3 regions of the Sporosarcina sp. FA15 genome follow, and region 2 is predicted to be linked to each of the others. Evidence: riboswitches for the same ligand, from Rfam matches in the RefSeq annotation. Region 2 holds a riboswitch; each other region holds the start of a gene.
What was found. A riboswitch is a leader RNA that binds a small molecule or an ion and turns the genes downstream of it on or off. The one in region 2 is predicted to bind cyclic di-GMP.
Positions count from the first base shown of each region.

Region 1: linked by a shared signal. The riboswitch ahead of ACP8HG_RS06715 (response regulator) and the one ahead of ACP8HG_RS01645 (methyl-accepting chemotaxis protein) in region 2 are both predicted to bind cyclic di-GMP.
Region 3: linked by a shared signal. The riboswitch ahead of ACP8HG_RS13570 (sensor histidine kinase) and the one ahead of ACP8HG_RS01645 (methyl-accepting chemotaxis protein) in region 2 are both predicted to bind cyclic di-GMP.

Region 1 is NZ_CP188818.1:1,395,411-1,406,254, forward strand. It holds gene ACP8HG_RS06660 (GNAT family N-acetyltransferase) at 1-101, shown strand, start outside; gene ACP8HG_RS06665 (hypothetical protein) at 314-925, opposite strand; partial or broken gene ACP8HG_RS06670 (methyl-accepting chemotaxis protein) at 1,032-1,855, opposite strand; gene ACP8HG_RS06675 (hypothetical protein) at 2,153-2,656, opposite strand; gene ACP8HG_RS06680 (NUDIX domain-containing protein) at 3,040-3,480, opposite strand; gene ACP8HG_RS06685 (hypothetical protein) at 4,025-4,228, opposite strand; gene ACP8HG_RS06690 (manganese catalase family protein) at 4,833-5,693, shown strand; gene ytzI (YtzI protein) at 5,886-6,038, shown strand; gene ACP8HG_RS06700 (DUF6877 family protein) at 6,169-6,324, opposite strand; gene ACP8HG_RS06705 (hypothetical protein) at 6,701-6,931, opposite strand; gene ACP8HG_RS06710 (hypothetical protein) at 7,228-7,626, shown strand; cyclic di-GMP riboswitch class I at 7,840-7,925, shown strand; gene ACP8HG_RS06715 (response regulator) at 7,983-8,324, shown strand; gene ACP8HG_RS06720 (BclA C-terminal domain-containing protein) at 9,238-9,717, shown strand; gene ACP8HG_RS06725 (hypothetical protein) at 9,887-10,093, opposite strand; gene ACP8HG_RS06730 (hypothetical protein) at 10,086-10,277, opposite strand.
Region 2 is NZ_CP188818.1:313,711-324,554, forward strand. It holds gene ACP8HG_RS01600 (amino acid ABC transporter ATP-binding protein) at 1-133, shown strand, start outside; gene ACP8HG_RS01605 (ASCH domain-containing protein) at 261-608, shown strand; gene ACP8HG_RS01610 (hypothetical protein) at 617-1,060, shown strand; gene ACP8HG_RS01615 (hypothetical protein) at 1,149-1,286, shown strand; gene ACP8HG_RS01620 (RNA polymerase sigma factor) at 1,539-2,048, shown strand; gene lepB (signal peptidase I) at 2,045-2,833, shown strand; gene ACP8HG_RS01630 (YpdA family putative bacillithiol disulfide reductase) at 2,954-3,943, opposite strand; gene ACP8HG_RS01635 (hypothetical protein) at 4,103-4,339, shown strand; gene ACP8HG_RS01640 (S66 family peptidase) at 4,766-5,755, shown strand; cyclic di-GMP riboswitch class I at 6,316-6,401, shown strand; gene ACP8HG_RS01645 (methyl-accepting chemotaxis protein) at 6,511-8,250, shown strand; gene ACP8HG_RS01650 (SDR family NAD(P)-dependent oxidoreductase) at 8,250-9,002, shown strand; gene ACP8HG_RS01655 (sodium:solute symporter family protein) at 9,029-10,540, shown strand; gene ACP8HG_RS01660 (uracil-DNA glycosylase) at 10,669-10,844, opposite strand, start outside.
Region 3 is NZ_CP188818.1:2,875,019-2,885,862, forward strand. It holds gene sipW (signal peptidase I SipW) at 1-80, opposite strand, end outside; gene ACP8HG_RS13560 (SipW-dependent-type signal peptide-containing protein) at 28-855, opposite strand; gene ACP8HG_RS13565 (CalY family protein) at 1,017-1,631, opposite strand; cyclic di-GMP riboswitch class II at 2,230-2,311, shown strand; gene ACP8HG_RS13570 (sensor histidine kinase) at 2,364-3,572, shown strand; gene ACP8HG_RS13575 (response regulator) at 3,572-4,216, shown strand; gene ACP8HG_RS13580 (hypothetical protein) at 4,273-4,401, shown strand; gene ACP8HG_RS13585 (SpaA isopeptide-forming pilin-related protein) at 4,690-10,812, opposite strand.

The DNA of each region.
Region 1 (10,844 bases), 1.1 Mb from region 2:
ATCTCCCTTCTAAAAAGATATTGAGTAACCTGGGTTTTGAATCCCAAGAGTTTTGTGTAATAGACGGTTTATCAGGGGAAGTCCTAAGTAAAAAAATATAAATCACTTTACCAATCCATTGTTCCATTAACGGGTGCGATTATGGAAGATCATAAGCCTAATTCCTCTTTCAAGATACGATAGGATGAAAATGTATGCAGAGCGGGTATAGATTAGGACGGCAGGCGAAGAAAATCGATGAACTATGGTGCCATAGAAGCCAATCCGTTAGTCAGACTCCAACGTCCACGGTGCATCACAGACTATCGCTCCCTTATGGGAAGCACTCATGGGAGATTAATATTTGTTGAAAATGCCAAGCATGACCTAATTCATGTGCAAGTCTTCTAGCACTCTCTATGCTATTATCATAATTTAATGAAATCCGCGATTCGCCTTCTGGAGTAAACGGAGCACAAAACCCACCCGAAGATTTTGTTTTACGTTGTTCTGCATCTACCCATCCCTTTGTAATTAATTCTTTTACAAATTCACACATACTGCTATCAATATTTACAAGAGACTTTGTTATTCCATCGCTCGCTTGTGAGAAAATAATCTGAAGAGAACCTTCTTGAGATGAAGTCATCAACTCATGCCAAGAAATATTCTTTTTCCCTACTTCTTCTGCTTTAATTCTTAAATAGCCAGAAAGGTCATGTATATTGGAATCTATTGTATCCCACATAGCATTAAGTGTTGGTTTGGATATGCCATTCAATTGTAATGATTCATCAAGGTAATCTACTTTTCTTATCGTGTTTTCATTAAGTCTTAGCCCAACCATTTGATTATAAATAGAAGCAAAAATATTTGCTTCTATTTCAAGGGTTTTGTTTAGTTCTCTGAATACATTGTGCCTTTTATATCGTTCCGTCTTAGACAAGGATATTCACTCCCCTTCGCTATTTTTGAGCAAAGAAAAAGAACGCCCAGTGGAACGTTCTGACTTGTTGCATATAATTAATTTACAAATAAAATACGCTAGTTTACTACTTAGTAATACCTTCAAATTCCTTCATTGTCTCATTAATTTTAGATTGAGTTGAAATAACCGCCCTTTGCGAATTCTCCGTTACTTCACTGACCTTCATTACTTCTTTTGTAATGTTGTCTACGTTGGCATTCACTTTTTTATCGCACCTTCGACATCACCAGCCAATTTTCGAACCTCTGTTGCCACCACATTAAAACCGAGTCCATGTTTCCCTGCTCGAGCCGCTTCAATAGCTGCATTCAATGCCAAAATATTAGTTTGCGAAGAAATGTTTCGTATTGATTTAGAAACTTCACTTATTAAATTGGTTTGTTCCTTCAAAGATTGAAATGCTTTTATGTTCTTCGTAGAGTTATCAGTAACCATTTCCCCTAAGTCCTCAGACAACTTTTTTAATTGAGAAACTATTTCTATCGTTTTATTTTCGCGTTCTGTAATATTTGTTGCGATTTTAAGTACAGCATTTACTTCACCTTTATCGTTTAGAACGGGAATATAAGTAGCTTCTAGGCAAAGTAAATCCTTTGCTTTACTAACCCTATGAATCTTCTCTTGAAACTTTTTACCTTTCCTTAGATTATCCCATAGCTCAGCATATTCCTTACTATTCCGGAATTCTAAGGTGCAAAATTGTTCATGTGACATATTCTTCATTACGTCGACACTATACCCCAAAGTCTGTGCAAAGTTCTGATTTGCCCAAATAACCTTCCCATCCAAATTGAATTCTATCATAGCTAAATTAGATTCTAGTGAAGCTAAAACCGCTCTTTCATTCAATACTTGGGTACTAATATTGATATTTGTAGCAATGTTCATGTTCATGTGCCTACTTCCTTTATAATAGATTTCCTATTCTTAAAAACATAATAGAAAAGAGTGGAATTACAGATTTTATTTCCCATAATAATTCCTCTACACTATACTACTACAAAGGAGGACGAAAGACCTTTTTATCACCATCAAGTATTACGGTACCAAATTACCTAACTCATCACCTCCACCATCATCGACTCAACACAGCATCGGTTTACAAATGTAAAAAACGCCCGAATGGACGTTTTCACATTAATAATTATTCAATTTCCCTACTTTGCAGTTTGTTCCTGCTGCGCGTTACGCATTTACACTTTCGGCTTTGCGACCCTGTCTTGCATGTAATCTTTTCATCGCAAATCTTGCTATTGGCTGTGCAACCAACAGTTCAATCCAAAATGCTATACCAAAGTTTCTTGGCCAAATGTGAAAGAAATTTTTAAATGGTTCTAGGCTTATTTGTTTCGTACCAACCCAAGTTCCGATAATCGATAGAATAATAGATAATACCGTAACATTCAATAAAGTATTCAATAGAATTCTGGCATTAAACCCATCTGATTGTCCCACGAATTTTGGTATCAGCTTACCAACAATCGGTCCCGCAATCAATCGTACTGATAAAATTACGATTATCCACATAAACGGAATAATCTTTAATGTATCTAGATATACCTCTTTACTGAAGCCACGTTCCAACCCTGTAATAATAGGGGCGATTGTGTTTACTGAAATAATTGAAATGATTAATAAAAATAATATACCTTCTCTTCCGTTTCTAGGTAGTCTTGTTTCTCCATGCATGTTTGTCATCTCCGCGAATAATATTTCAGATGGCAGACGTATCATGAGACATATATTTTTGGTTAATGAGAAAGCCAATATCTCTACACACTGATTTACTAATCATAGCATTTTCTTCAAATGAATGTCACCTCTCCGTCAGCCATTCCACACTCCTTATTTTTGGATAACCAGACTAATCGCATTGCTATCCTAGCCTTATACCTTCTCTATCTTTCGGCTTTCGTTTCGCGTATGCAGCATGCCGTCAACGGTAGATTTGTTTTCTTTTCCCTTAATTAATAGAAAACCACCAAACGCATTGTTTGCCAGTTTTCTTTTGGGAAAGTAAAAGAACGCCCGGTTGGACGTTCTCCATTTGTACTTATTCTTAGCGCTGAACCTTAACGTATAAACGCCAAATCTCTCTCAGCCAAAGCATCTTTCAGCCAGCAAGGATGCATTTCCAACAAATCTGATGGCAAATCTTGTTGTTCGAAATATTGAATATCGAGTGATTCCGAAGAATTGCATCGAAGTTCTCCGCTTATAATTTCAGCTAAAAAACAGGTTGTTATAAAATGAACTATTTTTCCTTTAGGGTATGAAAACACCTGTGAATCTGGATCAGAGTAAACACCGATTAGCTTAGTAATTCGTATATCTAAATTCGTTTCTTCCTTCATTTCCCTAATAGCTGCTTCGGATACTGTCTCCCCGATCTCTACATGTCCTGATGGGATCCCCCATAGCCCCACATCAGCTCTCTTCTGCAATAATACTCGATTATCTTCATCTAAAATAATAATAGCGACTCCTGCTTTAAGTTCGTTAATTTCCTTCATTTCAATTATCCCCTTAAGTAATAAAATAAGGCTGATTGAGAAAGTTTCAATGCATCATATGCTGAAATTTTCCCCCTCGAACCTTTTATGTCAATAGGCACCTTATGCAACCTGTAAAAGATACGATCCTTGGTTTCAGACGTTTATAAGCAAAACCCTAGTTATAGTTCTCCAATATATTGATTTGATGGACTATAAATCATGATACCTATAGTACTATTTAAATTCAAGAGATACTCCAAGAATTCATTCAACGACAATCAAAATCTCGCGAACACACGTAATTGCATCGTTAGCCATGAACCCCAGCTCCTCGATTCGCTGCTTGTCGCTGAATCTGGGCGCTAATAATAATGCGGGGTTTGAATCGGATGGTTACTAAGCTGTTGGGTTGGGTTGTAACTTCGGAAATTGTTTAGTTGGCCATTGTTGCATCGAGATTACAGGTCAGGTTCAATCGGTGTATGCAGCAAGCAAGCCCACGAAAACACTTGACTGAACGTAAGAAAAGCACCCAGCAAGATGCTAAATAAACTCATAACTTTTACCTGTTGGATACATGAAAACGTTGTACCATAGCAAGATTATATCCTTTTATATAGGAATTCCCCATTATATCTTGATGAATGTGTTTATCTTGTATCATTTGAGTAACTTTTATCGACGCATCTTCTAGACTACTCGCAGATAAGTTCATAATGAAAGTTTCATTATCATTAAAATGAAGTGTTATCTGAAATTCAAGCATTTTCTCACCTCCCGCAACCGATGTTATCAGAAATATAGGTAAACTAAAAGTTAACACTCGTATGTAATTGGACTGTTGCATAGTTCTACATACAAATTATCGCACTCCCGACTTGCCTTTAAGTTTATCTTCTTTATTCTCTAAGAACAATATCTCGACGTATTTGGCATTTCTGACATTTGCATCACGATGGAGCCTTTCAGGTGTCGGATGGGACGTGCTTATCCAAGAGTACTTCTTCACCTCAAGAATCCAACGAAGAACTTCTATCCCTCTCACATTTCCAACTACGTGGATACGCTCTTGAATTATCCTTAACTTCGTTCCTATCTAATGACTTGTTGGAGATGCTTACTCCTTCGAAAAACATCTCTAATCCTTTCAGTTTGATTGATTCCCATCGACTTTTCCTACTTTGGTGCCCCATTAGCTGTTTTCGGGCAAAATAAGTGCAAAGACTAAAATCCAATAATAAAACTAAAACAACCGTTAAGTTGAATCAGTGTCCTCATTTTTTCCGATAGACGATTATTTTGATTGTGAATAAAATTTTCATTTTGCTTGATACTACTGTTAGTAAAAATATATAAATGAGGTGCTAAATGTGTATTACTACAAAGAAGAATTGATCAATCCCGTCACTCCTCCCGATAAACCCGACCCTGAAGCTGCAAAAGTAATGCAAGAAATTCTAGGTGGGCATTTTGGAGAAATGCGTACCATGATGCAGTACTTTTTCCAAAGCTCCAATTTCAGAGGTAAGGAAACACAATATCGCGACTTACTTCGTGGTGTGTTTTTGGAAGAAATCGCTCATGTTGAACTTGTCCAGAATACAATCAATCAATTGTTAAATGATTCAGGTGAATCTGCTGTACCAGGTAATGCTGGCGTCGATCAAGCACCTCTCGATGATGCCGTTAGACACGCAAATCCTCATCACTACATTATTGGTGCTCAAGCCTCTCTCCCTGTAGATGCTACTGGGAATCCTTGGAACGGTTCTTGGGTTTATAGCCATGGCAATTTGATTAGTGATATGCTCGATAACCTGGTGTTAGAATCAACCGGTGTCTTGCAAAAAACTCGAATTTACGAAATGAGTTCTAACAAAACATTTCGCGAGACATTAGCTTTCCTAATCGTGAGAGATAACGCACATCAGAATGCGTTTGCAAAAGCATTGGAAACGCTCGGCGTTGATTGGGGCAAGCTGTTCCCTGTCCCGAATTACGATATAAATAAATATCCTGAATGCAGAAAATATGTGGAGTTAGGGTATCATAATGCCCAGTTCAATTTCAGATTAGACCCAACTAGAATCGGGGAAATTTTCCAAGGACAGTCCCCTAGCAGAAATAATGGCGAACTTAAAGTTACTCCTCCACCTGCTGGATTCCCGGTTCCTTTACTGCCTGACATGCCAAATGAACATAGTCCAGGTATTCAAGACATGAATAACTAAATTCTTTCAGTCCCTATATAAGGGACTGTTTTTTTATCTCTTCGTGTAACTAACCTCATTAAATAGAACCTCACAGAACTCAGATTTATAGGATTGTTTCCAAACTGTCACCGATCCATAACTGACTAACCTATAATTAAGCAGATTTCGTAGTAAACTTACATTAGATAAAGTCAGAATGGAGACTATCAAATGACAGTTACAACATGGATTTGGATATGGATTTGTATTATTATCTTTGTTTTAGAACTCATTTTCATCTATTTCGTCGTCCATAAAAGTTATCGATATAAACATACGATTGATCCGATTGATGATCATATAGAAGAAATGAATAGAGAGTGAATCGATATAGATTAATGAATTATTTCTATGAAAATTAATTTATACATATAGAGCGGACCGGCATATGACAGTAAAAGTCCTTTCTATCATTTTGACAGCGCATCAAAAATAGTAAGTTGCTGCACCACGGTTAACACTCCCTCACAGAATGTTTGGTGCTGACGAATATACGGATCGTCCTATCGCTAGCACTCCACATCCAATCCCTGGTGCGTCGTTCAATATCTTTCAGCACCTCTAACAGTAACCGGGTTAAAAGTTTGATTATTTCTTCGTATGAGGTCATTCAGTTATCTACTTCGCTTTTTGGTCAGACTATGCGTTCCCACTTATTGCACTAGCTTGTAAATTTGAAATAAACTCCTAAAAAAAACACTTTTAGTTACAGTAACCATGGTACAATCATTCTAAAGGAGGGATATCCTTGAGATACATTCTAAGTGTTATTATTTCGATTCTTGTAATAGTTTTACTGCTTAAGCTAATAGGCGTACTGTAAACAGTCACATTATCTTTAAACTAAAAGTCAGTGGTTTTTTTCCAGGTTCTGCTTCTATATCGCTTAGGTGCCTGGGGGAAGAAATTGATTTCGTTATGATAATATCTAGTCCTCTTCTTAATTTACTGCATATAATGGGTCTCCCATTTCCTCGTACTGTGCGTTAAAGTAACGAACTGTCAGCCTGCAAAAAGCCATTTGTGGTGCTTTCAAATTCCTGTAATAAATCCCTATCTGTGTGATCCTGCGTATTAGGCGCATTCATGAATTTCATAAATGCATATTCTTTAGTCCGTAGATTCGGTTCGGCCTCGTTTAGAATTTCATCCACACTTTCCGCTACAATGACTTCGATATACATTTCTGTTGCCTTTTTATAAGGAGTTGTCTTCAAGTCGTTTTCCTCCACGTTCACCGCTACCAAGCCTTAATGCTCGTTTTTATTACATTCGCAATAAAATAGTTTAATAAGTTTCCATCACATCTGCTACATATTTTGGTCGAACTGCGTACTACATTTTGATGGCTTTCACTGCATTTTCACTTTGCAAAAAAGCAAGAATCGTCAAGGAACATTGAATGTAATAAGCTAATAAAAAGCATAAAGAATATTAAGGTATAGCCAGTCATACATTTAATCAATGTTGTTGTTTGTAATAGATATCAAAGTATTACAGAGGGAGAATAGCTATGAGCGTTGAGTTTGTTTTAATGGCACCAACAGCTCTTCAAGTGTTTAAGGCAGGAGAGTCCAATCCAAAAAAAGTAAAGCGGATTGTTTATGGGCAAGCTACATCTGACGCAAATGGTATAGCCACACTTTATTTCACAGAAAACGGATTATCTAATGGTATTCCATTATTAACAACTATTGACTATGCTGTATCAAGCGTATATTCTACAAATCCTTCGATAAATGCAAGACCGAGAGTACAAATGCGAGAAAAGAATGTTGCTGCAAAATTCGTCTCTGCTAATGTCACAAATAATAGTAGTATAGTAGTACTAGGAATTAATGTATTAGGTTCAGAAAATCCAGTGAGTGGAATTCTTGTAGATTTTATGATTTTAGGTAGCTTTGATAGGTAAGAGAAAGCGACAATAATTTTGAAAAACGTGGATTAACAATGGTTGTTCGAAATTTCCGGGCATAAATCTCAAGATGACTGTGATAAAGACTGCTGATTATTTTTAATCAGTGGTCTTTTCTTTTCGGACAGCACATGTTAATAACCCACCTATTTGCCTACTACTCCTTTGTATTAGACTCTTTCATAAGATTGTTCTATCAAAGTATGTTAGTTTGTATATAGGCAAACTTATCGAAAGGTAAGGACGCAAAGCCAAGGGCCTAATACAACTATTTGTAATGGTAGCCGGTTACCAAGTGTATTGCTTTCTATCACTTGTTAAAAAGGATGAGGATCATTTTCAATAAATCAGTAATGCTCGTAGATGATTCAAAATTCATGAGAAATCTATTAAGAAATATTATCGTAAGTAACGGTTATTATGTCGTAGCTGAAGCTGGGAGTGGAGAAGATGCTGTGCCTCTTTATAAATCACACTTCCCGCATATCGTTTTATTGGATATCACTTTACCAAATATGAACGGTATCGCTACGCTAAAAGAAATTAAGAAAATAAACCCCAATGCTCGTGTTGTTATGTGCTCAGCCTTAGGGACTCAAGATTTAATAATTGAGGCTTTAGAAAATGGAGCCGCAGATTTTATCGTGAAGCCTTTTTTTGATGGACTTATTACCCAATTAAATAAAATCTATTGAAAAACATAGTACACTAACATAAAAGACCAAGAAATTACGGTCTTTTTTTCATCTTAAATGTACAATTCGTGTTTACTCCATCACTTCCCCCGCCCATGCATCCAACCAATTTAATAAAATCCTAACGCGATTAACAAAGTCAAAATAATGAATGTCCATCCTTCAAACGAGGTCATTACTGTCGCCATAACTTCCAAGCCTCTTGCCTTTTCTCATACAACTCCCGCTGCAACAATGGCTCGTACACCACAACCTTGTAACGGGATGGCCACTCATTTAAAAACCTCGAAGTCAAATTAGCGAAAGCCTACAGTGACACATTCACTTTTCAAATTGGTGGAATATTTGGAGATTGTTTTCATTTAAACCCCTCATAAGCCTTGAGGCATAAGCATTGTTGCTACTATGAATTATTTCGTGCTAGACTAATCAGCCGTTTCGTACGTACGTTCTGCAGGTGTGATAATATGATAGTTTCAGCATCCAGGTACTAATCGACTATGCCACGCCGTTAAAGTAAAGTCGTAGGAAATCTTTTGAATTCGTGTGGTTGGGGGACATTCAGGGGGACACATTAAATGCGGACAGGCGCACGACTTATAACATAATAACAGCCACCTTCTCAATCGAGTTGGTGGCTGTTTTTTTACTCACTTTTCATTTCCCAGCTTTTCAAACAAGTGGTTGACTTTATCACACATTTCTTCAGTTTCACCAGGATCAATCTCTTGTCTATTTCTTTTTTAGTAATCAACAAGGTGTTTGCCCTTCATTTCCTCTTTTGCAAGAATAGGATACTACAGATGGAGGTGAAAGAATGAATTTTAATAACCACTTCTCTAATCGTAAATGTAGTAAATGTCACATCAGTCCATGTTCTTGCAAAAATATATGTAGAGTACCAAGAGTGTTCATGGGGCCAATCAGGGCTATCGGGCAGGCTGGCTCCACTAGTACTATCGGAGCCACATGCGGGTTATGCGAATACGGGTATATTTACAATCTAACTCCTCAAACGGTACCTATAGAAGCTGATGTTTTGTTTGATTCAAATGGATTAATGACACCTGGAATTGTGCATACCCTTGGAACCTCTCAAATTATGATTAACGTTCCGGGAGACTACGAGGTTACTTTCTCTGTATCAGGTACGGAACCTAACCAATTTGCACTGTTTTTAAATGGATCGCTGGTTCCCGGAACAGTCTATGGTTCAGGTGCTGGCACTCAGCAAAACAACGGGCAGGCTATTATTGCCATAGTAGCCAACGATGTTCTTACCCTTCGAAATCATTCTTCTGCTGCAGCAGTTGGTCTTGCGTCTGTGATAGGTGGTACACAAGCTAATGTAAATGCTTCTATTGTCATTAAGATGTTGAATCCCAATGCTTAGGTAGAAATTATTCGGTATAAAACATCTTGGTTTCACTGGATTTTAATACAGGCTTCAACAATCACCTGATGCAAAACTTCTAAAAATAGAGGTGAAAAGTCGGAAGTAATTACTATCCATAGAAGAAACTCAAAAACAAATCGACCTTTCCCTATTCGGATTGGTCGTTTTAATTTACCGGTTCAATTAAACAAGTCGATGCCTCCTTAAACAAACAAACGATTCTAATTTGCGCACCGACAAACTTCAACATGTTCGCTGCATTACAAATGAATGCAATATTCAATAAATTCCTATCCGGTATTATCCCAGATACCAGATTGAAAAGGCGACCTTCTTTCGTCGAGAGGTCGCCTTTACCCTGTTTATTATTCAACACATTCCACTCCGATTATGTCCTCCACCGGCATACGGTCCCTACCGAATGGACTATCGACCGTAATCCACATCGCCTCAACATTTATTTCTTTTATGACAACCATGTAAAAAATGACTTTCCCTTTATCCCACAACTTTACGTGTACTTTGCATTCCCTTTTTTGCGCAACTTCTATTTCCATGCCAGTCGTGGACGGAAAATTTAAAGTTTCCAGTATTTCCGCTTGTATATCCTTGACTGTTTGTTCTGGATCACCCCACAACTTTTCAGTTCCAGTTAGATCAATAAATCATTCATCGTTTCTGTTGTCAAGTAATTGTTTACTATTTGTCTTCTAAATCTTGGATTTTGTGTCACTTAGAAGTAAATTTCGGTCAACAGCGTCATGTAAACCTGCATTTTTCTGTAATTTAAAAGAATCCATATTGAAAAATTTAATCAAAATAGATTCTTTTTATTAAAGCCTGAGTTTACATAAAAATTATTTAATTAGAAACTTAAACATCTATTAAATATACTAAAAAAGATTTAGGGCATCTTGGGATAAGTCTGTTCAAAATCCCTTTTTTACAAGCCGCTAAATGGAAACTGAAATTTTTGAAAGAAGAAAAACAGTAAAGACTTTAAAGGGGTTCGAAAACAATGGATTTGGATTAACCGGTTGTTTGATTGGTCAAGTATGAATAATTCAGGATGAAGATAGTTTTTCAATCCTACCCATTCAGCGTGTTGTATCCAAACGATTTCA
Region 2 (10,844 bases):
TTTTGCACAAGACGCAGCCGACGAAGTTATTTTTATAGATAATGGAAAAGTAGTTGAGCGAAATAAACCGAGCGAACTATTTACAAATCCAAAAGAAGAACGAACCCGACAGTTTTTGAACTTAATTTCATAACTAAAATATACGAAAAGATAGCCGATACGCTTGGTTATCTTTTTTGTCTCAGATCGAGAACCTCGCTAAAATTGTTAACAATAGTTATGATAGAGGAGATGTTATTTTATGAAATGAGGCGATTTACATGAGTGAACAATCAAATGTAGTACTACCTAAAAAAACGTGTACGATTGAAAAGCTAGTTACGATACCCAAAGATGTTAAAAAAGTGCTGAATGGCGAAAAGACAGCTACTCGCCGTAATGGTGTTTATGCAGATCTTGGTGAAATTATGGTACTCGACGGTAAAGAGTTTAAAGTAGATACAATTTATTCACAGACGCTCGGCGAAATGACGGACGAACATGCACAACAAGAAGGTTACACAACGATGGAAGAATACAAACAATCTATTCTCGCGATGCATGATAAAATGCCATGGTTACCGGCGATGAGTGTTTGGGTGCATGAATATAGCCCAGTAGAGAAATGATGTTCTGAATGAATTCAGGAATCTATGGCGCGATTGTCTTTTTGCATGTTATCAGTGCTGTCCTTGCCATAGGTCCATTATTTCTATTGATGCCGATTATTAAGCGAGTGCGTGGCGTTGAAACGGACATTGAGCAAGTCTACTTGTCTATTATCAATGTTATCATTCGCTTGGTCATGCATGCAGGACATGTTCTCGTCTACACGGGTGTCCTTCTATTGGTATTTGGACCTTGGCCATGGTATACGTCATGGGTAATCATGACGCTTGCTGTTTTGCTACTATCTGGAGTTTTCCTAGCAAGAGGATTTACGGTTGTGCTACGAAGATTTAAGAATCCAGATGCTGATAAAAATAAGATACTTGATCGTTTAAATGGTACTTCATGGCTCTATATCGGCCTTATGCTAATCATGCTCTGGCTCATGGTTCAAAAACCGATGCTTTGGTAGATAACCCGCGATACATAGGAAAAGACGTGCATCTAACTGGTGCATGTCTTTTTTGATATTTAATTCTACAAGCATTTTGCCATAGCTTATGGCAATTGATGAAACTGTCATGGCAAGTACACGAACTGTCATAGCAATTGATGAAGCTGTAATGGCAAGTACACGAACTGTCATGGCAATCATTAAAACTGTCAGTGAAAGCCTGAACTGTCATGGCAATCGATGAAACTGTAATGGCAACCAATTAAAACTGTCAGTGTAAGCTTGGACTGTCATGGCAATCGATGAAACTGTAATGGTAAGTACGCGAACTGTCATGGCAACCATTAAAACTGTCAGTGTAAGCTTGAACTGTCATAGCAATCGTCAAAACTGTTGGGATGAGTCAACCTATAACCACTTGTAAGTAAAGCAGGCACATTATTTCATATTTCCGACTCCTTTTTGAAAGTAGTTCGTCTAGTAAGGGTGAGGGGCAGTGGAGAAAAGTCTAGAACAGCTTTATGTAGAATATAGTGATCGCATTTATCGATATATCTTTTTACAAGTCCGTCAGAAGGAGTTGGCGGAAGATCTGACCCAAGAAACTTTTTATAGAGCGTTCAAAAATATTCATTCGTTTAATAAACAAGCTAGTATGTTGACATGGCTATTGAAGATAGCTAGAAATGCTACGTATGATCATTTCAGGCGGAAAAGGATCATTCGATTTTTCAGTCTTGATAAAGATCTGAATGTGGATACAAGCAATCTTTCGCTGGAAGATGAATTACTGAAAAAGGATATGACTGTAAGGTTGTCCAATACGCTAGCTAGTTTGAAGCCAACCTATCGTGACGTCCTTATTTTACGGAAAATCAACGAAAGCTCGATCAAAGAAACAGCATATATCTTAGGGTGGACTGAGACAAAGGTGAAATCAACAATGGTGCGGGCATTTGCTGCGCTGAAAAAAGAAATGTACAGAATGGAGGGGGAGAACGGATGAATGACTTCGATGAATTTGATGGTGAGTTTAACGAGTTGAAGGATGTTGATAGATTAGAAACTGATCGAATGATTAGCTTGGAGAAAGTCATTGCTAAAAGTGGAAAAAAGAAATTTAACATGCTCCCACTAATTTTTTCTAGCTTTGCCATCTTTGCTGTTGGACTATTTTTAATGATGACGATTAAAGAGTATACATCTGAAGTTGAAAGTCAGAAAACAATCATTGATGATCAATCCGTCCCTGAAATTCCAATTGTCGAAGTAGAGTCAAATATGATCACTGTAGAATACGGAATAGATAATATGGACAAAGGAAATTACGATTATGAAACAATAGGTACTGGAAAAAGAATTGTAGTAGAGCCAAGAGTCTCTGGCTTTCAACGCGGGGACGTTATTTATTTTGCAACACCGAAGTATTCAAATGGAAATCCAAATTTAAATCTAGCAGGGAATTATATATCAAGAGTTGTGGGCTTACCAGGAGAGAGAATTGAAATTAGAGAAGGTCAGCTATATATTGATGAAATGAAACTAGAGTCTTTTTATTCATTTCCAACCGTAAGAGGAATGAATAAGGAAAAGTATTTTGAAACAGTCGATTCTCAAAATTCCTCTATGACTGAAGAAGATTTTGAAGAAAGCATGGAAGCCATTTTAGTACCAGAAGGCACAGTATTTGTGCTGGGGGACCAGTGGTGGAGAAGTATAGACAGCCGTCACTTCGGACCTTTATCATTAAGCCAAGTGGAAGGGAAAGTAATAGGATATGGAATTGAATAATAAAATAATATGCCTGATAGCCTATTATTTAGGGGATCATAAATAGTTTAAATTTAAATCGTCTGTAATTGAAAAAAGCTCACCAAGTCACATTCATTGTGATTTGGTGAGCTTTTAACATCATAAGTTACTTTGAACATAGGACAGACGTTGTGCAATTTCATTTGCAATTTTCATGCCATGAAAGCGTCCGTCTTCAATGTAAACACGATTTGTAATGCCACCCGTTACAACGCCAGAAAGAAAAACGTTCTTGACATTTGATTCATATGTCTCTTGATTAAAGGAAGGAACTAATGAAGAGAGGTCAGTTTGAATTCCAATGCTTTGAAGCAGAGAGATATTGGGTTGATAACCGATGAGGGAAAATACATAGTCATTTTGAAGTGTAACTGTTCCGTCAGAAGAGTTTATGCGAATAGTTGATTCATCGATAGCAGCAATACTGGAATTGGGATGAAAATCAATTTTTCCTTTTTTAAGAAGGTTACGCATATCTAATAACAACGATGGTTTAATGCCTTCTAAGACAGTTTCTCCACGATGGATAAGTGTAACCTTGGCCCCATTACGATAAAGATCAATAGCAGCTTCAATTGCTGAATTTTTACCACCCACAACTGTAACATGTTGTCCATAATAGAGGTGACCTTCTTTATAGTAATGTGATACCTTCGCTAGATTATCTCCGTCTACACCTAGTTGTCTTGGCGTATCGAAAATTCCTGTTGCAATAACAATCATCTTCGCTTCGTAAGGAATGGTGTTGCCATTACGATCTTCTGCGTGGACAGTAAAGGATGCTACATTCTTTGAAATAGAATTAACCTTTTGATAGCACTTAATATTAATTTCTTGTCTCTCAGTTACAAGACGATAATATTTTAATAGTTCAGTTCGATTTGGACGGACATCTTGAGATAGGAATGGAATGTTGCCGATTTCTAAGCGGTCAGAAGTACTATAGAAAGTCATGTGTAATGGACAGTTGACAATGGAATTGACAATCGCCTCTTTTTCAATAATCACATAAGAAAGTCCTTTTTCTTGTAGAGCAAGACCCGTTGATAAGCCACACGGACCACCGCCAATAATAACAACATCATACATACAATAAATATCCTCCTTAAAGTTTTACATAAACAATGGTTAAAAGCATTAATTTTTTAGGAATGTTGCATGCATGAATAATGCAACAATGCTGTATAAGCCTTGCCCGTTAGTATGCTCAGACGAGTGGGAAGAAATACTTAATTAATTGTATATAACTTGTTTTACGCACTGGAAAAGGAGTTAATATATTTTGCTAGCGAACTATCCTATAAGACCTTGCCTCATTTAGACATACCGAGCATGAAAGGTTTGCATGATTTAGGTGATACAGCAAGACTTCTATACGATTTTCATGCAATAACTGGACAATGGGAAGAAAGCAAAGCACAAAACGAGAAAAATCACCTTGATTTAGCAAAGGAATTAAAAACAGTGGAAGCTATGATTATATAGTGAATAAGTTGTAAGAAAATGGAAAATAAAAAAGGGGATAGTACTTGGAGTTTTCATAATAGGATCAAAAGAGGAGTTATTGAAAGTAGAAGAAAACAATAGCATTAGGGGTGATTGTAAGGGGAAGATAGTGTCTACAAAGCAACACAATAGCCATTTGAAATGATTTTTTATTCGACAAACAGAGCATCGTTATTAAAAATGAGGAGTTTCTGGGGCTCGACCTCTTCATATTATTCACATGAAAGCATAGGTGAGCCGAAAATCGATTATTCTGAAATTCAATAGAAACTATTAAATAGATGGAGTATAATAACAAGTATTCGTGATTATAAGTCAAGATTAAAGTTGTATACTTCACTATTAAATTGAAAATTCTTAAGTTTTTTGGGCTATCTAAATTATGAAAAAAGGGGATAATTAATGATGAAACGATTAGAAAAGGGAGATACAATCGGTATATTCACACCATCTTCACCCGCAACTGTTACTGCGTTGCAACGGTTTGAACGTGCAAAAGCATTTTTAGAATCAAAAGGGTTTGTTATTGTAGAAGGTAAATTGACAGGACAGTCTGATGTTTATCGTTCCGGTTCACCTAAAGCACGCGCAGATGAACTAAATGAGCTATTAAGAGATCCGAATATAAAGATGATTATGTCCACAATTGGTGGCACGAACTCAAATAGCATGCTGCCATATATTGATTATGAAGCATTTAAGCAAAATCCAAAGCTAGTCGTTGGGTATTCTGATGCAACGGCTGTTTTACTCGCCCTTTATGCAAAAACAGGTATCTCAACATATTATGGACCTGCTTTAATACCTTCGTTCGGTGAATTTGAACCACTAGTAAATGATACTTATCAATATTTCGAACAATATTTTATGAAAGAGACAGAGCTACCTTATGAAGTGCCAATGTCTCCATTTTGGTCTGATGAGCCTGTGAACTGGTTAGAAAAAACGACAGAGAAAACGCTTTTTAATAATAAGTGGGTGACTGGACAAAGTGGTGTTGCAGAAGGACGATTAATAGGTGGCAATGTGAATTCGATGTATGGATTTATTGGCTCTTCTTATTTCCCTACAATTAAACAAGGCGATATTTTATTAATTGAGGATTGTATGAAAAATGCCTCAATTGTTGAGAAGAATTTTGCAATGCTAAAAGTGCAAGGTTTTTTTGATAAAGTTGCTGGTATTATTTTAGGTAAACATGAACAGTATGATGATTTAGGTACTGGCAAGCAGCCATTGGACTTACTGATAGAGCAATTAGATGGGATGGATATTCCCATTTTAGCTGAGTTCGATACGTGCCACACCCATCCAATGCATCCATTAGCTATTGGCAAACAAGTGAAGTTAGATACAGGTTCCAAAAAAGTATTTTGCACGGAAAAATGGTTGTGAAATTTTCAGTATCTAAAACTTTTGTTTAACAGAAATAGAAATAATTTTTGACGATAAGCAATAACAACAAATTGATTATTGAAATGTTGAATTATGTAATTTGTTGTTTATTGCACCAAATGGGCAGGTTAGTGGAAAAAAGTAAAAATGCTCAATAGTAAAAGGGCAAGATAGATCTGATGAAACAGGATAAACAAATAGATAGGTCGAGCAAGCTATTCGCATTTTTATATAGCGTTTTCATAGCAACACCTTTCTATAGCATATTAGGCATTGCTTCTTACCTGGAAGAGGAAAAGTTGAAGTTACCAAAAATGAGAATACTTTTGATATTGAAATTTCCAGCAATGCTATCCTTGTAAAAGAATTGATGTAACAATTTAAAACAGCGGAAAATAAATATGGACGGGGGATTAAAGACACTATTTCTCTTTTTTCACCAATGACTATATACTAGTTTGGTGTTTTAAAAGTAGGACATTAAGTGGCGTCATTATACTATCCTATGAATCTTTTGGTACTTATTATTGCCATCTATTAGACTATGTGGTATATTTTTTGATGGTTATAGGCAAACTTATTGAAAAATAGGGACGCAAAGCTACAGGTCTAAAGTAATTATTACTATGACGGCTGAGCTGCTCAAGAAATGCTAGATAATAGTCTAGTTTTTTTATTTGCCTATTTCATTGTGAAATGGGCTTTTTTTATGTGTAAAGAAAGATACAAAAATTGAAGAGGAGGAAATAATTATTATGAGTTTTTTTAAAAACATGTCATTAAAGTATAAACTTTTACTTACAGTTTCTATTATTGTTTTAGCACTTTTTTCTGTTCTAACGACACAAAGTATTTCTCAATTGAACGGCCAGTTAGAAAATGACCTAGAACAAGAGTTAAAAAGTGTTGGCTTATTGACAGCCATGAACCTAGATTCCAAAGATATAGATGGTCTATTGAAAGTTCAAGGGGAAGACGATCCTGAATTTTTGAAAATGCAAAGTACCTTGGATGGCATAAGGGAAGAACAGGGAATCATGTTTTGGAGTTATATATGGGAGATGGAGGATAATGGCGTCACTCCTATCGGCTATACTGAAAATTTGAATGAAGCGTATGAAGCGGGGGAATTGTTTACTGATCTTGCTCCTGTTCATGTAGATACTGCTAAGCTCGCAATTAAAAATGATCAATCAGAGGTAACAACTATTTTTGAGGACTCATTCGGATCATGGCGAACAGTTTTCAGCCCTCTTAAAGATGAAAGCGGAAATACAATTGCAGTGTTAGGAATTGATTACTCTGCGGATTATATTGATACCATCATTAAAAAAAGTGTTACAAAACAGATTATTATTGCAGTAATCGGAATTTTAATCTTATTAGTATTGCTGTATTTTACAATTGATCGGCTTTTATTACCACTTAAAAAAGTGGTCATTGTTGCAGACCAAGTGGCAAATGGAGAATTGAACGATGTTGATCTTCAGATTACAAATGATGAAGTTGGACAACTTTCACAATCGATAAAAACAATGGTTTCAAAATTGCAACATGTCATATTAAACATTAGAAATACATCTGATCACGTTGCATCATCAGCCAATCAGCTAACTATGAATGCGACAGAATCGTATATTAGTTCAACAAACGTTTCAAAAGAAATGAAGAATATCGCTCAAAATGCTGAAACTTCTTTGGTGATGACTGAAGAAACAGCTGCTGCGATGGAAGAAACAGCGGGGGGAATACAACAAATCGCTGATTCAGCCAATACGGCTTCTGAATCGTCTCTGACGGCCTCAATTGCTGCTGAACAAGGAAATAAGGTTGTCCAACAGGTGATTGATCAAATGCAATTAATTAATACATCTGTAGAACAAATAGAGAAAACTATTAATGGTTTACATGCTAATTCTAATAAGATTAGCGACATTGTGAACATTATTACTGCTATAGCAGAGCAAACAAATTTGTTAGCACTAAACGCTGCTATTGAAGCAGCCAGAGCTGGTGAGCATGGTAAAGGATTTGCTGTCGTTGCAGATGAAGTAAGGCGTTTAGCTGAACAATCATCTCAGTCGGCTAAAGAGATTTTCCAACTAATTCATATGATTCAAACGGATTCTAATGCCTCTGTAACCGTGATGGAAAAAGGAAAAGAAGACGTAAGAGTGGGAATGGATTATACGAATGAAGTAGGCGAGATATTTAAAAGGATTGTACAATCTGCAGATGAAGTCGCAGATCAAATCCGGGAAATTTCTGCTGCATCTCAAGAAATTTCTGCATCCTCTGAAGAAGTAGTCGCATCCGTTAATAATATTAAGAAAACATCTCAACAATCTACCGAGTTTTCATTGAATGTCTCACAAGCTACACAAGAACAATTGGTGTCGATGCAAGAAGTGAAAGAAGCATCTGCTTCATTAGGCCAAACTGCGGAGAAGCTGCAGTCCCTAATTACAAACTTTAAATTGGAGAGTGAAGATTAATGGATTTAAAGCTTACCGGTAAAAATGTTCTCATTACAGGCTCTAGTATGGGGATAGGCAAGGCAATTGCTTTAGCTTTTGCTGAACAGGGAGCAAATATTCTAATAAACTATATTGGCAGCGATCAAGAGGCGGAAACAGTTCGTCTACAAGCGAAGGACCATGGCGTGAATGCACTAAAATATTGTGCGGATGTATCTGACTCTAAACAAGTGCAGGATATGTTTCAGTATATGGACAACCAGCTAGGAGCAATTGATATTCTTGTCAACAATGCCGGGTTTGCACAGAATGCTCCTATTACAGATTTAACTGATGAGCAGTGGGACAAAATGATAAAGGTTCATCTTTACGGAAACTTTTATAATTGCCGAGAAGCGGCGAAAAGAATGAAGGAAAAAAATAAAGGTAAAATTATTAACATCTCTTCAGATATAGGAAGTCTAGGGTGTGAAGAATTTACCCATTATTCAGCGGCAAAAGGCGGTATTAATGCTTTTACCAAAGCTTTGGCAAGAGAGTTGGCACCGAATATATTGGTCAACGCTGTAGCGCCTAGTGGAACACATACTGGCATCCTCGAAGCGTTCGGTGAAAACTATATCGCGGAAGAGTCAGCGAAATATCCACTAAAGCGCTTGGCACAACCTGAGGAAATCGCCAAAACTGTGTTATTTTTAGCATCAGAAAATGCGGATTTTTATACAGGTCAAATACTAACTCCAAACGGTGGAGTAGTTATGAACGGATAAAAGATAGATGAGGAGCACTTGAATTGATGAATATCGTCGTATTTTGTGTATATTTAGTTTTTATTTATTACATTGGCTATAAAGGATATAAGCGCGTCAAAACTGCCGAAGATTTAATTGTGGCGGGCTGGAGTATGCCGTTATCTGTTGTAACTGGGAGTTTAATTGCCGCGTTATTAGCAGCTCCATTCTTTTTTGCTGCTGTCGGCTCAGGTTATACAAGTGGAGGCTTTGAAGGGTCCGCAACAATGGGCGGCCTAGGTACATGTATGATTTTAGGGGCATTAATCTGGACTAAGCCCCTAAGAAGATTAAGAGGATGGACACTAGCGGACTACTACGGATTGAGATATGGTAGTAAAAGATTAGGAGCATACACGGGAATCGTGATGGCGGTAGCATTTGGTATTTTCAATGCCGCGGCTCTCACTGTTGGGGGTACTTATATTATCCAACAACTTTTCCAAATCGATTTCCTTCCAGCCGCACTATTATTTGTTTCGTTAACGGCACTCTACTCCGTTATTGGAGGCTTATGGGCTGTCGCTTACACTGAAATTGTTCAAGGGGCACTAGCGGTAGCGGGAATCCTCGGGATAACTATATTTGTTTTATTCTATTATCCCGATGTTACATTTAACCCTGATTGGTGGAATGTAAATGAATTATTTAGTAGAGGTGGAGTTGAATTCTGGACACTCTATTTAGTTTTAGCTCTTGGTGATATTCCCGCAGTGGATTTAGGTCAGCGTGTTGCAGCGGCAAAAAGTCCGCGTGTCGCACAGCTGAGTATGATTATTGCAGGTTCAGTAATCATCGCTATTAGTTGGATACCTGGAATGTTAGGGGAAGCATTTAAATCTATTTATCCGAACAGTTCCAATCCGGAAACATTGATGCTTGTTTTTGCACAAGGTTATTTCCCACCTATTTTATCTGCTATCTTTTTAACAGCGATGGCGGCGATGGGTATGTCAACTGTTGCGGCATGTTATGTAGCAACCTCAGGAATTGTTACTAAAAATATTTATTTAGATTTTATTAATAAGAATCCTGATCCGAAAAAACTATTGTTTTTTTCAAGAATGGTGATTCTTGCAAGTGCATTGTTAGGTTTAATCCTGGCGCTAAGTGCTCAAAAAGTTATTGATTTAGCCTATTTAGCATGGGATGTTGTATTTGTTACATTGTTCTGGCCAATCGTTTTAGGCCCATTTTGGAAGCGGGTAAGTACTCCGGCTGTATGGGCAAGTATATCTGTTGGACTCGTATATTATATTATTACGTCACTTACTCACGTTCCTGGGCCGAAAATTCAATCGGATGGGTTTTTGGGCTTGTTGGGCGAATTGTGGCTAACGCCTGTTTTCTCAGGTGTGATTTTTTCTGGAGTGACAATTATTGTAATAAGTCTATTAATCCCACCTACCCAACACGTTCTTGACATGCATGAAATTGAAAAAAATAAAGAACTTGATCACGTTGGAAGTAAAGAAGAACTAGAAATATTGAATACTTCAAAACAACCAAATATCTGAGTTGGTAACAGGACATGCTTAATTGTGTGTCCTGTTTTTTTGAATTCTATCTACCATATCTGATTAATTTATCAAACATAAATATTTTTCTAATAGTAATATTGGATTACAAAAACTTCATATCGTAGCTAGAGGTCTAAAGAATGAAAGCGATCCGCAACGAAAGTCAAGTCCTCCAAAAATAAGTTACGTAAGTTTGGACGTCGTCTAACTGCAAGTGGATGGTAGGCGACCGCTGTTTGGAATCCACGTATATCGTGCCAACTACTCCGCATTGACTTCACTTCGGCTTCAGGATTTTGAA
Region 3 (10,844 bases), 2.1 Mb from region 2:
AGAACCATCAATATGCCTGAGACGATGCTACTTATCCTCTTCATTCGTTTCTTCTTTTTCATTAATTTCTTCTCTCTCATTTGTATCACCTTCTACTTTCTTTGTGTTATTTTCTGGTTTTACGACAGCGTTCACTTCAGCTTCATTCTTTGTTTCAGAGTTATTTTCTGGAACCTTACTTTCTATAGAATCCTTTTCTTCCGGTTTCTTTTCAGTAGATTCATCAACAGATCCATCCTTGCCGTCCGGCTGTTTTTGACCGTCATCTTCAGGCTTCTGCTGCTCGTTCTCTTTGTTAGCATCCGAATCTGCTTTATCATCTTCACCTTCTATGACCTTATCCTTTTCAATTTCTTCCTTAGATTCATCATCTATATTCTTGCAGTCGGCCTTTATTTTCTCGCTTGATACAGCATCCTGTTCGTTTTCTCCAACAGACTTATCATCTTCGCGCTTGCAGTCGACATCGCTTGGTGCAGCATCCTGTTCTTCTTTTTCCTTAGACTTATCATCTTTGTCCAGGCAGTCGACTTCGGTTTCCTCACCCGATACCGTGTCCTTATCGTTTTCTTCCTTAGGCTTATTATCTATGTTCTCACGGTCGATCTTGATTTCCTCACCCGTTACAGCATCCTTTTCAATTTCCTCACCGCATTGATTCATAAGTACAACCGGGACTTCCCATCCGGCAGTGATCATCTGGGAGACTTCCGACTGGCTACTGAGATATGCGGATGTGTCAGACGAAATATAACTAATGCTAAAGATGACTAAATAGCATATGAGTGCCAATTTTAAAGTCAGAAATGGACCTTGATGCTTTTTCCTACGTTTGCGCCTTCGGCTGGTTTTCAACCTGATCCCGCCTTTCGATTTTTTACCACTGGATTTTTCTTACGTATATTCCTCAAAACATAAAATCGAGTTATATGTTGAGAAATATATATAAGGAAGAGCATTGGTTGATTGATGAAATAAAAGGAAGGAGGAGAAGTGCTCTCCTCCCGGGATATATGTTATTTCTTTTCCCCTTTTGTCTGCTGTGCATCAAATGTCCATTTAAGCTCTAAAGAATCACCTTGGAATTCGTTTTGATCTTTGTCGTTCTCGACAAATTCGAATTGTACGGACAGCGTGTCAGAATTGCCGGCTTTTAAACCGCCTTTTTCTTCAAGGTATGGGACAAAGACTTTATTTGCAACGGCATCTGGTGTCATACCCTGTAACTCAGCAAGAGTTGTTTGGTAAACCACGTTGTCCAGTCCAGTCCACGGTCCCGTGATTGATTTATCGTGGTTCCACATGAAGTTAACTCGGATATGACTTCCAAAGTTTTCTACATTATCACCATTTTTGTCTGTTACTGAATACTCTGTCTTAAGTAATACCTTGGATATGTCGAGTGTGCCGTCATTTTTCAATGTAAAATCACGATTCATCCAGTCACCAGGCTTAATGTTTTTTACATCGATAATTGTTTCAGGCTTTAGTGATAAATCCAGTGTACCGGCAGCGAATGTATTCGTGCTTGTTTCCACATCGTTGAAATAAGCATATGTTCCTCCACCGATCATACTTACAGCCAATGCCCCAGTTGCGATACCCATTGCTAGCTTCTGTTTAATACCCATTTTTAATTTCCTCCAATTAGTTTGTATTTTTTCGCTTTTATTGAATGCTTGTTCTTTGTTCTTCCCTGCGACTTGGAAGAAATTATTTTCTTCTTCGATCTAAGGTATGAGTTCATTTTCACCTGATAAAGTAGCCTTGATTGCATGCACCATTTTCATAGTTTGGCAGCTGTTGTGATCCTTGACACCCCTTTAGTAGGTGTCATACTTTTTCATGGAAATCTCCTCCAATGCTTTTTTCGGCTCGTTACCATTTTTGTAACTACTTTTAGTATAGGAGTATTCCTTGCGGGCATCCTCACTCTAAAGAGTGATTTTCTGATATCGTTTGTCTACCCCGGTTTTCCACCTTAGTGTAGAGTCGGTGCACTTTCGTACCAGTTCACTTCTACTTCTGTTAATGAATAGCTCACTCGGAAGTAATAGCTCTATCTTATAGAAGTAACCTTTAATATTGATTTACTGATAGGTAACAAGTAACTGAAAAGTCTTAATTCGCTAAAATACAAGTTAATAACAAAAAAAAAGAACCTCTTCAACCGCAGGAGATGACGTCATATTCAATGTAATTTGGTTATACTGAACTATATAAAAGAATATAATTTACGGAAACTGTGAAATACATCCTCTATATGGGCACCTTGGATGTATGGAGTTATTGGTGCAACCGACCTAATTACACTTGGACATTATGTTCAAGTTGATTGGGTTTTTATTATGAAATGAGAGGGTGTGACAAAAATCAGAAAGATTCTAGCTGATATATTAGAAGGATACACTCAGAAAGCTTCTGCTTTGGATTTGGTACAAGCATGCGCTACTAATAAACCAATCGAAACGAATGATACCTATCTAGATACATTGAAGCACGGTATATCGCTGTACCACCTAATGGATAATTCAAGCCCTCAAATTATAATGAATGAAATAATGGCAGCTATCATCAAGCTTACACATAGTGGAGAAGCATTCTTTTGGTTGACCGACATAAATCATCAAAATAGCTACCTAACATCTTCTACGAGTAATCCCCACATTGAAACTAGCCTAAGAAAACAATGGAATACTATACGCCTGGAGAAAGAACTGTTTGTCAGTAAGATTAACGAGGATTGGTACGGTATGAAAGTAATTAGAACCTCCACTACTACTGGTGTGATTGGAGTTAAGATTTCCGGTTCAAGTGAGTCTAGAGAAACATTGCTCTTTAATCGCCCATTTGAGTTTTTAGCCGAACTTAGTGAAATAATGCTCGAAAGAATTCATACAGATTCAATGAAGGAGCAAATGATTGTAATTAAGGAGCAGAATCGTATCTCCAATGAAATTCACGACAGTGTTTCACAAAGATTGGTCGGTATTGTATATTCTCTGCACAGTTTACAAACAAAAAGTAAAGGCATGACAAGTACTGAGTTGAATGATGAATATCAATTTCTTTCACAATCTGCCAACACTACACTAAAGGAACTACGGTCGACGATATACGGTCTCAACTCGACGAAGAATGGCGAAAATTTTTTTCAAGTTGGGCTGCAAAACTATTTTGACGAGTATGCACGGTTAAGTGATATACGAATTGATTATCAGATAACGGGTGATGAAGCTTTACTATCAAGCGAACTAAAACAAGCACTCTATAGAATTATTTGTGAAGCTTGCGGAAATGCCGTTCGCCATGGCCAGTGCACGGCTATTGAACTCAGATTATCTATACTGGACGAGAAAACTGTATTGGAAATTCATGATAATGGAATCGGAATTAATTCGCACATATCCGAAGGCCAGCATGAAAAAGGAATCGGTCTTTTCAATATGAGACGTCTTGTAAGTACTTTTGCAGGAACGTTTTTGATAAGTGGATTACACGGGATAGGGACAGAAATACAAATCGAAATTCCAACCGCAAAAATACTTGAGAAGGTCCAGGTGATTGGCTAATGCAAATTGTTATTGTCGACGATCATCCATTAGTAAGAAAAGGATTAACATCTATCCTTACTATAGATGGAGCAATTGAAATCCTAGGTGAAGCAGCAAATAGAAATGACGCGCTAACTCTATTCCATGACACTACACCTGATTTGGCGATAGTGGATCTTCGCTTGGGAAATGAATCTGGTTTGGAATTAATTTCGGAAGCGAAACAACAAGGAATAACCTGTAAATTCGTCGTGCTAACTTCATCGACGGAAGAGCACGACTTTAAACAGGCAAAAGAAATAGGTGTCGATGGCTATATATTAAAAGAGGCATTACCTGAAGAACTGATCCATGCCCTCGGAGTTATCGGCAGAGGTAGAAAGTATTATGATCCAGGGGTGTTTGATTTGGTGATAAAATCGAAGGAAAGCCCTTTTGAAAATGATAGGCATATCGAACAGCTAACACCGAAGGAAAAGGAGATATTACTCGAACTCGGGATGGGCCATTCAAATAAACAAATTTCACAGGCTTTATATATTACAGAGTTTACTGTAAAAAAACATGTCAGTCAGGTATTAGCAAAGTTAGATCTTGCCGATCGAACAAACGCGGCATTGTATGCCAATGCTAAGGGCTTGGTGGCGTATAGTGTGAATTGAATGTATGTTTAGCGCTAAAAACTCCCACGATTAGTAACCTCGTGGGAGTTTTTCTGTTGGATAGAGTGGTGGAAAGATACGATCAGTTGAAATACTATATGCTCGGGTGGGCGACAGTTTATGATCGGGTGGCGGGATATATGATCGGCAGGCCGGCAGTTATGATTGGATGGCCGGATATATGATCGACTGCGTGGCGGTTATGATTGGGTGACGGGTTATATGATCGGCAACCCCGCGTTTATGATTGGGTGGCGGGATATATGATCGGCAACCCGGCGGTTACGATTGGGTGGCGGGATATATGATTGGTCGGCCGACGGATTCGAATGGTCATTCGCACTTCGGGTATTCTGAATGTTGTCATGCGGAATAATTCTCCTATATAAAGCTCTTTGTCCTACTAAAATTCAACAAAAAAACAAAACCAGTCCCTTTAAAGCGAACTGGTTTTGCATAGGGCTATCTTATTGTTAAATCTCACTTTGCGTTTTGCGAGATTTTTTTCGTCTAAAGAACATCCAAGCTCCAAGTAGAATTATTCCAAAACCGGTCGCCATTGAACCGATTGGGAATGCTTCACCCGTTTGAGGTAATTTTTTACTTGGAGTCACTAAATCGGGATTACTTAGGTTACTCGGATTACTTGGATTGCTTGGATTGCTCGGATTACTTGGATTGCTTGGATTGCTTGGATTACTTGGATTGCTTGGATTGCTTGGATTGCTTGGATTGCTCGGGTTACTTGGATTGCTTGGGTTACCCGGTACGCCCGGATTCTCTTGTTCAACCGGTTCGCTTGGTTCAACTGGATTGCCTGGTTCACTTGGTTTGCCCGGTTCACTTGGTTTGCCCGGTTCACTTGGTTTGCCCGGTTCACTTGGTTTGCCCGGTTCACTTGGTTTGCCTGGTTCACTTGGTTTGCCTGGTTCACTTGGTTTGCCTGGTTCACTTGGTTTGCCTGGTTCGCTCGGTTTGCCTGGTTCGCTCGGTTTGCCTGGTTCGCTCGGTTTGCCTGGGTCGACCGGTGGATAATACGGATTATATTTATTTGTTTTAATTACCTGTACCGTAACTGTCTGACCTTTAATAATTTCAAATTTTACTGGTGTAGTATCTAGAATATAATTAGTTGGAGCTTTTGTCTCGATGAACTGGTAGTTCCCTGGTTTTAAATTATCTACAACTAGTTTACCATCTTTATCCGTCGTTAAATCTTCTTTCAGCGTGATGCCTTTTGCATCTAGCAGTTTAAAGACTGCACTTGCAAGTGTTCCATTCCCATTATGTTCGGGACGCTTCGTAAGTTCAACTGAACCTGTTGTTAATTCGTTAAAGGCTTCCACTGTTTCTATAGCAGTTGGCCCTAGGATAATTGTAAATTTGATTGGAGTTGCATTCAGATCATAACCAAATAGTGTTTTCGTTTCTACAAACTGATAGTTACCTGGTTTTAATTCGTCTACAACAATTTTACCAGTTTCATCCGTTACCAATCCTACTTGAATCGCGTTACCTTTTTCATCTTGCAACTCAAATTCAACATCTGCTAAAATTGCACCATTATTGTCTTTATCGTATTTCGTTAATTCAACTGAGCCTTTAATGATCGTATTCGGAATTTCCAATCCACGCGTTTCAGTTTGACCTTTGTCAATCGTGAAATTAATTGGTGTATCGTCTAATTCATAGCCAAAAGGCGCCTTCGTCTCCACGAACTGATACTTTCCTGGTTTTAATTCATTTACAACCAATTTCCCATCAGCATTCGTTGGTAGGTTTTCTTGGAGCATTTCACCTTTTTCGTCTAGCAATTTAAACTCTGCACCCGCTAGAGTGACTGCATTGTTATCGCTGTTCACTTTAACGAGTTCAACAGAGCCACGCGTCAAATTATTGTCTGTTGAAATCTGGAGCACTTCAGATTGACCTTTGTCAATCGTAAACTCAACTGGAGTTGGGTCTAAGTCGTAGCCAAAAGGTGCTTTTGTTTCGACAAACTGATACTTACCAGGTTTCAAGTTGTCTACAACGATTTTACCTACTTCATTCGTTAGTAAGCCTTCTTCTAGTACTTTACCTTCTATATCTAGCAATTTAAATTCTGCACCTGACAATGTGTTTGTCGGGTCTTCATTGTCGACCTTCGTTAACTCTACAGAGCCCGTCGTCAATTCATTTTCTGCTTTGACTGTCACCACTTTGACATCAGCTGTTGTTTTACTTTTTTCAATTGTAAACAAAATTGGTGTTTCATCTAACACATAACCGAATGGTGCTTTCGTTTCTACGAATTGGTAGCTACCCGGTTTCAAGTCAGTAACAAGCAACTTGCCATTTTTGTCAGTTTTCAATGCCGATTGAAGTACTTTCCCATCAGTATCTTGCAGTGCAAATTCTGCACCTTCTATTACCAATTCAGCATTATCTTTATCGACTTTCGATAATTCAACTGAACCAGTTACCAATTTATTTGGTGCTTCGACTGATGTTGTAATTGAAGTTGCTCCAATTTCAATATTGAAGACAATCGGTTTTGGATTGAGTTGATAGTACGCAGGTGCTTTCGTTTCTACGAACTGATAAGCTCCTGGTTTTAAGTTAGGGACAGTGATTTTACCGTCTTGATCCGTTGAAATTCCACCTTGAATTTTCTTACCTGTTGCATCTTGTAATTCAAAGATTGCGCCTTCCAATGTTGTTTCGGAATTGTCCTCGTCAATTTTTGTGAGGACTACGGATCCTAAAATCATTACATTCGTTGCTGTCAATTCAAGAATCGTATTTTGAGACTGTACAATCTTGAATGGAACTGGTGTCTGATCTAGCTTATAACCGAATGGCGCTTTCGTTTCAACAAACTGATAGCTGCCTGGATTTAAACCATTTTTAATGATTTTTCCGTCGCTATCTGTTGTCAAACCTTGTTCAAGCACTTTTCCAGTTGCATCTTGCAACTCAAATACTGCATTTTCAAGCGTGATTTCCGTATTTTCTTTGTCGACCTTCTTAAGTTCGACTGCCCCTTTAATAATCTTATTCGTTACCGGTCCAACTTTCAGAACTTCAAGTTGGTTTTCTCCGATTGTAAATTGGATTGGCGTATCATCTACTAGATAACCTGCTGGAGCGATAATCTCGACGAATTGATACTCTCCTGCTTCAAGATTTTCCACATGAATTATCCCATCATCATTCGTCGTCTTAAGTCCAACTGTTTTATACTGATCACCATCTTTTCGTTCCAGCATAAAGTTGGCTCCCTTTAACTTCTTATTATGGTCCTCGCTATCTACTTTCTCTAATTGAACAGCTCGCACAATCTTTTTGTTCGTAACAAGTTCATGGTTCCCTACTTTTTCTGCATCTCCATCGACGTATGCCTTATTAATTGTAATTGGCATCACTTCTTCATTTTCAAGATATCCTTCTGGAGCTTCAGTCTCTACCAAGAGGTACTCACCCCAGAGTAACCTGTCGAATGTGACGACTCCATTTTCATCAGTAACTCCTGTTTTAATAGTTATTCCACTATCTTTGTCTTTCAATATGAATGTAGCACCGTCAAGTAGTTCGCCAGTTACAGCATCTGTTTTCGTTAGTTGTAGGCGTCCTAATTCACCTGAGCCATCTCCCATACCCGAAGTTTTTCTCACTTCGATTGTGCTGGTCGTTTCCTCATTTTCAGAAGCAACATGCTCACCAGTAAATGAAACTTTATTTGTAATACTTGCTGGTGCTTTTAGAATAAATGATTGATATTCCAAAATATACGGTTCACTAATTTCATTTACAAATGAAAGTTCGAATGCATAAGGTTCGTGACTTTCATTGAAATCGATTTTATAGTCTGTGCCTTTTGTTAATTCTGCACCTTTAGTTATTGCGCCAGCTGAATCTGTTTTCGCAGCATATAACCGTATTGAATCCTCTAAAACCGCTTGGTCAGCGCTTGGCATATCGGTAACTTTCGCATTCGAAACTTTCGATTGAGCAAAGTTAATGTCGACTTTCCAATCAATGATTTTCCCATTTTGCAAACCGGATTTAGCTGTGTATTTTCCACCGTGTGGAATTGAAACGGATGCTGTAAGATCTGTTTCTTTATCCGAGCCATTCTTAACGGTTGCTGTGTTATCGTATTTAGCTTCGACGAAATTTAAATCTTTCAAGCTTGTTTTATACGTAATCATGTACGGCTTCGTTATTTCCTTCTTAAATTCAACTAGAAAGCCTGGATTTCCATCTTTTTCGATCCAACTAGTTGAATAATCCAATCCCTGAATTAATTCTTTAACTTCTGTTCCATTCGCCCCACCTGTAAGAGTCATTTCATGAACTTCAATCGAATCTTTTAATAGTTTTTGATTCCCAAGAATGAAGTCCTCCACAGAAGCATTCGAAAGAGTTTTAAGGTTATAGTTCACACCCACATTCCAAGTGATTTCTTGCGTCACGGCATTGTATGAACCATTTTTAAAACCGTTGGACTGTGTATAACCGTCTGGAGTAAATTTAGACTCCGCTTCTTTTGTTTGCTCTTTGCCATCTTTGTCTTTCCAATGAAGCGTTACTTTGTTTTGTAAATAATTCTTACTTTTATCTGCTCGCTGTTCATAATCAAAAGCTGTTGTATATTTGATGGTATGTGGTTTCGTTATCGTGTTTTTAAACTCAATGACAAACTCATCTTGTTCGTTTATTGTGAGTTCATAATCTGTACCGCTTATTAATGTTCCTACATCGCTCGTAATAATAATGCTCTCCGGATCCAATGTAAGGCCTTTATTTGTAAAGATATCCGTTAATCTCACATTATTCATTTCATGACTGTCGTGATTGAAAGTAATTGCCCATTCAATTCTTTTGTCTTTGTAATTGGGTGTTCCATGAGATTTAAACAAGATTTGTTGGTTAATATCCCTGTCTGCACCTTTCGACAGGTCACCAGTAGTGACCGTATTGGTGATTTTATCCCCTTCAAACACACGGTCAGTTGCTTTTGTTTTATAGATAATTTTATAAGCTGAATTGATATTTTCATTGAACTGAAACTCGAATCCGTTTTTATTGTCTTCAGATTTTGGAGTAACAGTATAATTTGTAAACTCTTCAACTCCAGCTTCGCCGCCGCTTTCATTGATTGTTACTTTCTGTATGATAAAAGAATCGTCTATAAGCTCCTGACTATCATTGAAGAAGTCTTTCAACAATGCATCCGCTTGGGCAATGTCCTTTTCGTTGTAGTTGTATTTAATTTCCCATGTGATTGTTTGAGTCTTAACATCATAGTGACTTGACCGTTTTTCTAACGGCTGGCCTCGCTTAACACTAACAGTTGCAGTTGCTTCTCCAACATCACTGCCATCCGATAACAACGTTGCTGTGTTTGAAAAAACTGCTTGATCTTGATCTGTAATCGTTGTCGTATACACGGCTCGATATGCAGTGCTAATGTCTCCATTAAAATCAATTATAAAATCTTTACCATCTGCTGTTGTTCCGACCGTATACTTACTCGGATCCATTTCTTCTCCAAGACTTACGGAACCATTCAATTGAACCTTGAGATGGTACAGCTTTAAAGAATCTGCTTGAAATGCTTGACCGGCCTGTATTGGGTCGCTAAGGATTGCATTATTAATTTTTTTCAGATTTTTATTAAAATCGACTGTCCATTCAATTGTTTCAGAATTATAGATTTTGTTAGGTAACCCACTTTTCTCAACAGCAGGCCCACCCGGTTCAAAGGTTAGAGGGATCGTTATTGAAGCTCCACCTTCTATAGGCGTGATTGTTATCGTTCCTTCTTCAGTAACGATAATGTCTTCACTTAATTCTGTCCAAACTTGAATAGTGCCACTGATATTTGAATATTTTTCGATGAAGTCCGTGAACGTTACAGTGACTACCCCATCGAGTGTAATACTGAAATACCCCACTGTTTCACCGTTAGATTTCATTTCTTCATTATTAACAATGTTATAAACTTCTAGTTCTTTTGGGAGATTGAATGTAAATGTAGATCCGGCTTTATAGCCATGACCATCTTCAAGTGTCCATGTATAATCGACCGAGATTAGTGAGTCGAATCCTGGGTTATCAATTGGATTCCCATCCTTATCTTCATATGCTAATTTGAAACCGGTTAAAATATTATCTACTATTTCCGTTGCCGCTTTGCTTTCTTCTACTACTGGTAGTTTTTCCAAGTCCTCACATTCCAATAGTTCATCGGTTTCATCGCATTCTATTGGCTTCTCACATTCTGGGGATTCGGCAATTTCTTCACATCCCAATTCATCTTCTGGTACTTCATTTTCCGGCACTTCATTTTCTGGTAGTTCTGGAGATTCGTTTTCGGCACCTTCTTCATCTTCACCAGGAGTTACTTCTGTTTCTGTTACTGGTTCATCTGGTTCTATCTCTGGTTCTATTCCCCCAACATCTTCCTGGGCAGCTTCAACTTGAACTATCTGATTATCCTCATTCAGTTCAGTTTCACTGAATTCGTTTGCACTTGCGGAAGCCAATGGTCCCAAAATAGCTTGCCCAATCAGCAGTAAAATCAAGGCAAATATATTTAACTTCTTCACGCTATCCCCCCTATCTGTTTGTTATTCGACTT